Regions from separate parts of the Streptomyces sp. NPDC044063 genome, predicted to be linked through region 3. Evidence: riboswitches for the same ligand, from Rfam matches in the RefSeq annotation. Region 3 holds a riboswitch; each other region holds the start of a gene.
The links. Region 3 has a riboswitch for cobalamin ahead of metE (5-methyltetrahydropteroyltriglutamate--homocysteine S-methyltransferase). Riboswitches for the same ligand answer to the same signal wherever they lie in the genome.

Region 1 (2,253 bases), on a different contig from region 3:
CGAGCGCCGAGACCCGGCGCGAGAGCGCGACGGCGCGCTCGATGTCCGCCACCTCGACCGGCCGGTTCTCCGCGCCCAGGACGGGGCGGTGCTCGACGCGACCGGCGTAGGCGAGGGTGCCGCCCAGCCGTACCCCGAGGGCCCCGGCGAAGGCGGCCTCGACCGGCCCGGCGTTGGGGCTGGGGTGGCGGGAGGCGTCTCGGCGGGCGACGCGCAGGGCGCCGCGCGGGTCGGGGCCGGCGAGGACGGCGAGGGCCGCGGTGAGCCGGGCGCCGGGCCAGCCGGCGACGTCGTCCAGGCGGGCGGAGGCCCAGCCGAACCGGCGGTAGCGGGGGGACTTGTGGCCCACCATCGCGTCCAGGGTGTTCACCGCCCGGAAGCCGGCCAGTCCGGGGACGCCGCCGAGCGCGCCCCACACCAGCGCGCCCACGACGGCGTCGGAGGTGTTCTCGGCGACGGATTCCACGACGGCGCGCGCGATCTGCCGCTCGTCCAGGGACTGCGGGTCGCGGCCGCACAGGTGGGGCAGCCGCGCGCGGGCGGCGGCGAGGTCGCCGGCGGCGAGCGCCCCGCCGACGGCGCGGGCCTCGCGCCCCAGCGAGGTGCCGCCGAGCACGGCCCAGGTGGTGGCGGCGGTCAGGGCGACGCGGGCGGCGCGGGAGGGGCGTACGGCGCGGGTCAGCAGGGCGGCTCCGGCAATGGTGCCGCCCGCGCACACCAGGGTGTGGAGGGCGCCGGCGCCGCGGTGGTCGCGCCACAGGCGCTGTTCGACGGCGTGCGCGGCGCGTCCGAAGGCGGCCACGGGGTGGCCGCGGCGGGGGTCGCCGAGCAGGAGGTCGCCGGTGAAGCCGAGCGCGGCACCGCACGCGAAGCCGAGGTGGTCGGCGCGCATCGGCTCAGACCGCCGTCGCGCCTCGGAGGTGGGTGCGTCGTGGGGCGGGGGGTGTGCGGCCGGGCATGGCGATGTGTCCTCACTCAGGGTCCGCGCCCTGGCTCGACGTGACCGGCGACCAGAGTCTCCTGGCTCCCGGATCGGCGTCGCTCCGGCCTTCCAGCCCGCGGGCGGGCCGTGGCCCTCGGTGGAGGACGCTCCCCGGTGACAGTGGCGGGACCGCGCCGGATTCGCACCGGCTTCCTCTGCTGTCGCCGTTTGGCTCCGGAAGTCCACCACGGCCCGGGAAGGGCAGTCAACTCACAGCTGACCTGCGGCCTTCCCGGGCCGTGGGGGAGGTATGCGTGGATGTCGACGGCGCCCGGGGGCGCCGCCGGGCGCTCAGGAGACGATGAGGAAGATGCCGTATCCGACGGCCGCCGCGCACGCCGCGAAGCAGGCGTACGCGCCGGTGCGCGCGAGTGCGTTGGGAGCGACGGGCGCGGCGACGGTGCCGTCCGGCTGCTCCTGGGGCTTGCGGGGCGCGGTGCCGACGATGCCGAGGGTGAAGAGGCCGACGAGTCCGACGGTCACGACGAGGCTGACGCCGAAGACCTGGCCGAGGGCTTCCCAGTTGATCTGCATGACGGGGTTCCTTGGTTCCTTAGCTCGTCGCCGGGGCGGGGGCGGCGGGGGCGGCGGAGGAGGCGGTCGCCGGGGCGGCGGCCAGGGGGCCGGCCGGCGGCGGGGCGACGGCCTGGAGCGCGGCGGTGATGACACCGGCGGGCTCGAGCGGCTCGGCGTCCACGCCCTGCGGCTGGTTGAGGTCGTTGACGTTGTCGTGCGTCACCGGCTTGCGGCGCGAGGCCAGCCAGATCGCGCCGGACACGCCGAGGCCGAGGACGGCGACCGCGGTCACGCCCCAGTCGCCCTGGTCGGCGAGGAGGGCGGCGCCACCGGCGACCAGACCCGCGGCGGGCAGGGTCAGGCCCCAGGCCATGACCATGCGGCCGGCGGTCGACCAGCGCACCACGCCGCCCTTGCGGCCGAGGCCGGCGCCCATGATCGAGCCGGAGCAGACCTGGGTGGTGGAGAGCGCGAAGCCGATGTGCGAGGAGGCGAGGATGACGGTCGCGGCGCCGGTCTGGGCGGCGAAGCCCTGGGCGGGCTTGATGTCGGTCAGGCCCTTGCCGAGCGTCTGGATGATGCGCCAGCCGCCGAGGTACGTACCGAGCGCGATGGCCAGGCCCGCGGAGACGATGACCCACATGGGCGGGTCGGAGTGCGGGGCGATGACGCCGCCGGCGACCAGCGCGAGGGTGATCACACCCATGGTCTTCTGGGCGTCGTTGGTGCCGTGGGCGAGGGAGACCAGGGCGGCC
Region 2 (2,253 bases), on a different contig from region 3:
CCTCCCCCTGTACTCCCTGATGCTGGGACTGCTGGCGATGCTCGGCTTCATGGCGCTCGCCGCCGGGGTGAAGGTCAAGAACGGGCAACTGGCCATCCCTCAGCTCTTCGAGGACATGTTCCCTGACTGGTTCACGGGCGTCGCCTTCGCCGCGATCGGCATCGGGGCGCTCGTCCCGGCGGCGATCATGTCGATCGCGGCCGCGAATCTGTTCACCCGCAACATCTACAAGGACTTCATCAAACCGGACGCCTCGCCCGAACACGAGGCGAAGGTGTCGAAGCTCGCCTCCCTGCTCGTCAAGGTCGGAGCGCTCGCTTTCGTCCTCACCATGGACAAAACGGTCGCCATCAACTTCCAGCTGCTCGGCGGCATCTGGATCCTGCAGACCGTGCCCGCCCTCGTCGGCGGACTCTTCACCCGCTGGTTCCACCGCTGGGCGCTGCTGGCCGGCTGGGCGGCCGGAATGATCTACGGCACCTGGCGGGCGTACGAGACGCCGAGCGCCACCCAGTCCCACTTCGGGAACACCAACCTCATCCCCCTCATCGGGGAGAAGGGCTACATCGGCCTCACCGCGTTCGTCCTCAATGTGATCGTCGTCATCGTGGCGACGGTCGTCCTCCGGGCCCTGAAGGCACCCGAGGGCCTGGACGAGACCAGCCCCTCCGACTACACCGCCGACGCCGGCGACCCGGGCGTCCGTACGGACCTCCCCCCGGCCACCGTGGGAGCCCCCGGAGGCCACTGACCCGACCCGGTCCCACAGGGCCGTCACACCCCCGTCCAGGGGGCGTGGCGGCCCTTTCCCATGGGCCCGCCAGGCCACCCCGATAGCACATTCCGCAACCACTCCATGACGGGACGACACAACATGTGGGGGCGCGTACGAGGGGCGGCACTAGATGTATGCTCGTCTCCGCTGTCGTCGCAGGGGAATCCGGTGGAAATCCGGAACTGTCCCGCAACGGTGTATGTGTGCGCATATACCCAGCGCACCTGAAGTCCGAGGACCTGCCGACAGCAAGCCCTCCACCGAGCCTGCCCTGGGCTCGGCTATGGGCATTGAATTCGTCCGGGCCTCGCGGGTTGGGCCGACGGACGCCTACGTGGCATGCCCTGGTGCAAGCGGCATGCCCGTACGCGACCGTCGCGCGCTCCCGCCCGGCCCACCCAGCCGAGCGAGGGAGAGCCACACGTGACCATCGCGCCCGCCGATCCGGTCTCAGAGAACGCGGAAGCGACCGCCGGTCCGGGGACCGCGCTGCTGCGCACCCTGACCGACCTCACCGCCGACCTTCCCGCCACCGACCCTGGCAAGGTCGCCGCCGCCGCGCTGCGCGGCCGCAGCGCCGCCTCGGACGAGGCGGAGCTGCGCTCCCTCGCCACCGAGGCCGCCGCCGGTCTGATCGCCGAGGAGCCGGAGTACTCCCGGCTCGCCGCCCGGCTGCTCACCCGCGCCATCGCCGACGAGGCGGCCGGCGAGGGTGCCACCTCCTTCTCCGCCTCGGTCGCCGTCGGCCACCGCGAGGGCCTGATCGCGGACGAGACCGCCGCGTTCGTCGAGGAGCACGCCGAGCGCCTGGACGCACTGGTCGAGAAGGCGCTGATCGACGGCGCCGACGACCGCTTCGGCTACTTCGGTCTGCGCACCCTGCACAGCCGCTACCTGCTGCGCCACCCGATCACCCGCAACGTGATCGAGACCCCGCAGCACTTCCTGCTGCGCGTGGCCTGCGGCCTGGCCGAGGACCACTCCACCCGGGCCCTGGACGACGTCGCCGAGCTCTACGGGCTCACCAGCACGCTCTCCTACCTGCCCTCCTCCCCCACGCTCTTCAACTCCGGCACCCGCCACCCGCAGATGTCGTCCTGCTACCTGCTGGACTCGCCGCTGGACGAGCTGGACTCGATCTACGACCGCTACCACCAGGTGGCGCGCCTGTCGAAGCACGCGGGCGGCATCGGCCTGTCCTACTCGCGCATCCGCTCCCGCGGCTCGCTGATCCGGGGCACCAACGGCCACTCCAACGGCATCGTGCCGTTCCTGCGCACCCTCGACGCCTCCGTCGCCGCGGTCAACCAGGGCGGCCGCCGCAAGGGCGCGGCCTGCGTCTACCTGGAGACCTGGCACGCCGACATCGAGGAGTTCCTGGAGCTCCGCGACAACACCGGTGAGGAGGCCCGCCGCACCCACAACCTCAACATCGCGCACTGGATCCCGGACGAGTTCATGCGCCGTGTGGAGACCGA
Region 3 (2,253 bases):
GCCAGCGGGCGACCTGCGGGTCGATGTCGCGTTCGGCCGCCGCGTCCAGGGGGACGTGCAGCAGGGAGCAGGAGGGGGCGACGTCGACCCGGTCGGCGAGGCCGAGCAGGGTGGCGAGGGTGGCCAGCGACCGCTCCAGGTCGTTGATCCAGACGTTGCGGCCGTCGACGACGCCGGCGATCAGGCGCTTGCCCGGCAGGCCGCCGGCGGCCGCGAGGTCGGCGAGGTTGGCGGCCGCGGGTCCGGTGAGGTCCAGGGCCAGGCCCTCGACGGGCGCCTTGGCCAGCACCGGCAGGGCCTCGCCGAGCCGGTCGAAGTAGGAGGCGACGAGCAGCTTGGGGCGGTCGGTGAGGGCGCCCAGGTCGCGGTAGGCGCGGGCGGCGGCGGCGAGGACGGCCGGGGGCTGGTCCTGGACCAGCGCGGGCTCGTCGAGCTGGACCCACTCGGCGCCGGCGGCGCGCAGGTCGGCGAGCACGTCCGCGTAGACGGGCAGCAGCCGGTCCAGGAGGGTGAGCGGCTCGAAGCCGGGCGCGGTGCCGGGGGCGGGCTTGGCCAGCAGGAGGTAGGTGACCGGGCCGACGAGCACGGGCCGCGCCGCGTGGCCCGCCGCCAGGGCCTCGCGGAGTTCGCCGACGGGCTTGGCCGGGTCGGCGGTGAAGACCGTACCGGGGCCCAGTTCGGGCACGAGGTAGTGGTAGTTGGTGTCGAACCACTTGGTCATCTCCAGGGGCGGCACCTCCTGGGTGCCCCGGGCCATGGCGAAGTAGCCGTCGAGGGCGTCCCGTTCGACCAGGGCGCGGTGGCGCTCGGGGACGGCGCCCACCATGACGGTGGTGTCCAGGACGTGGTCGTAGAGCGAGAAGTCGCCGGTGGGCACCTCGTGGACGCCGGCGTCGGCGAGCGCGCGCCAGGCCTCGCGGCGCAGGCCGGCGGCGGTGCGGTGCAGGGCCTCGGCGGTGACGCGGCCCGCCCAGTAGCCCTCGACGGCCTTCTTGAGCTCCCGGCCGGGGCCCTGCCGGGGATAGCCGTGGACGGTGGCCAGGGAGCGCGGGGCGGGGTGCGGGGGCCGCGCGGGGTCATGGGGACGGTCGATTGCCACGGAACTCTCCTTCGCGAGTCGCGGAACGATCCCGGTGACCGGCGGGGGCGCGAAGGAACGGCGAGGCGGGGCACGGCCGCGCGGTGCGCCTGCCTGCCCGTACCCGTCGGCCCGCCCACGAGGCCATCGAGACCGCCGCGTGCGGTCGCACGCGGGCAGCGGCAGGTATTCGGACTCGCGGGCGCGCCGCGTCCGTCGGGGACGGACGGGCACCTACTGGCCGTCGCTTCCCGGGCCGGCGGGCCCAGTGCTGATGACGGCGGTCGTTCCCACTCACCGCTGCGGGGCAGTCCCGGAATCGCACCGGGTTCCCTCTTGCGACGCTCCCGCCTGGCGGACGGGGCGAACCGACTGCGTACCCCAGCCTAGACCTCCAGGATCTTCAGCGGGACCGCCGAACGAGAATTCATGCCCCCGTCGGAAACCTTGATCGGTTGCAATCCCTCTCACATCAGGAGAATCCCCCTCGAGGAGAGGAACGACAACCGTGGAGCTCACCTCCCCCACCTTCCTGATCGTCCTGGTGGTCGTGGCCGTCGCGGTGGCCGGTCTGGTGCTGTGGCTGTGGCCACGGGCGGCACGGAAGGGCCCCCTGGCGTTCGCCGCCCGGCTCGGCATGCTGGTCGTCTGCCAGGTCACCGTCCTGGCCGTCCTGCTCGTCGCCGCGAACAGCGAGTTCGGCTTCTACTCCACCTGGAAGGAGCTCTTCGGCCAGAACTCCCGGAAGCAGGCGCTGCGGCCCGGCTCGGGCAGCACGAAACGGCCGCCGGCCCTGACCGTCAAGGGCCAGGAACCCGTCGGCCTGGGTCCCAGGGCGAAGGCCGGGCAGGTCGACCGCATCGAGATCCTCGGCCCGGTGACCGGGCTGGCCATGGAGGGCTACGCCTACCTCCCGCCCGAGTACTTCCGGAAGGAGCACGAGAAGGACACCTTCCCCGTGATCGTGTCGATCACCGGGCAGCCCGGCCAGTCCCGCAACCTGATCACCAAGGCCAAGGTCCCGCAGGCCGCCTCCACCGCCATGACGCGCAAGGAGATGAGACCGACCATCGTGCTCATGCTGCGCCCCTCGGTGGTGGCCGACCGCGACACCAACTGCACGGACGTGCCCGGCGGTCCGCAGGCGCTGACCTTCTTCACCGAGGACGTCCCCG

Region 1: linked by a shared signal. The riboswitch ahead of AC07BS_RS31265 (cobalamin biosynthesis protein) and the one ahead of metE (5-methyltetrahydropteroyltriglutamate--homocysteine S-methyltransferase) in region 3 are both predicted to bind cobalamin.
Region 2: linked by a shared signal. The riboswitch ahead of AC07BS_RS15680 (ribonucleoside-diphosphate reductase subunit alpha) and the one ahead of metE (5-methyltetrahydropteroyltriglutamate--homocysteine S-methyltransferase) in region 3 are both predicted to bind cobalamin.

Annotation. Positions count from the first base shown of each region.
Region 1 covers NZ_JBWKFM010000037.1:49,575-51,827, reverse strand. Annotated here, with positions in the region: gene AC07BS_RS31265 (cobalamin biosynthesis protein) at 1-892, opposite strand, end outside; cobalamin riboswitch at 1,015-1,137, opposite strand; gene AC07BS_RS31260 (hypothetical protein) at 1,274-1,516, opposite strand; gene AC07BS_RS31255 (inorganic phosphate transporter) at 1,536-2,253, opposite strand, start outside.
Region 2 covers NZ_JBWKFM010000011.1:37,442-39,694, reverse strand. Annotated here, with positions in the region: gene mctP (monocarboxylate uptake permease MctP) at 1-751, shown strand, start outside; adenosylcobalamin-variant (AdoCbl-variant) riboswitch at 923-1,024, shown strand; gene AC07BS_RS15680 (ribonucleoside-diphosphate reductase subunit alpha) at 1,199-2,253, shown strand, end outside.
Region 3 covers NZ_JBWKFM010000004.1:137,935-140,187, reverse strand. Annotated here, with positions in the region: gene metE (5-methyltetrahydropteroyltriglutamate--homocysteine S-methyltransferase) at 1-1,099, opposite strand, end outside; cobalamin riboswitch at 1,243-1,467, opposite strand; gene AC07BS_RS07450 (alpha/beta hydrolase) at 1,587-2,253, shown strand, end outside.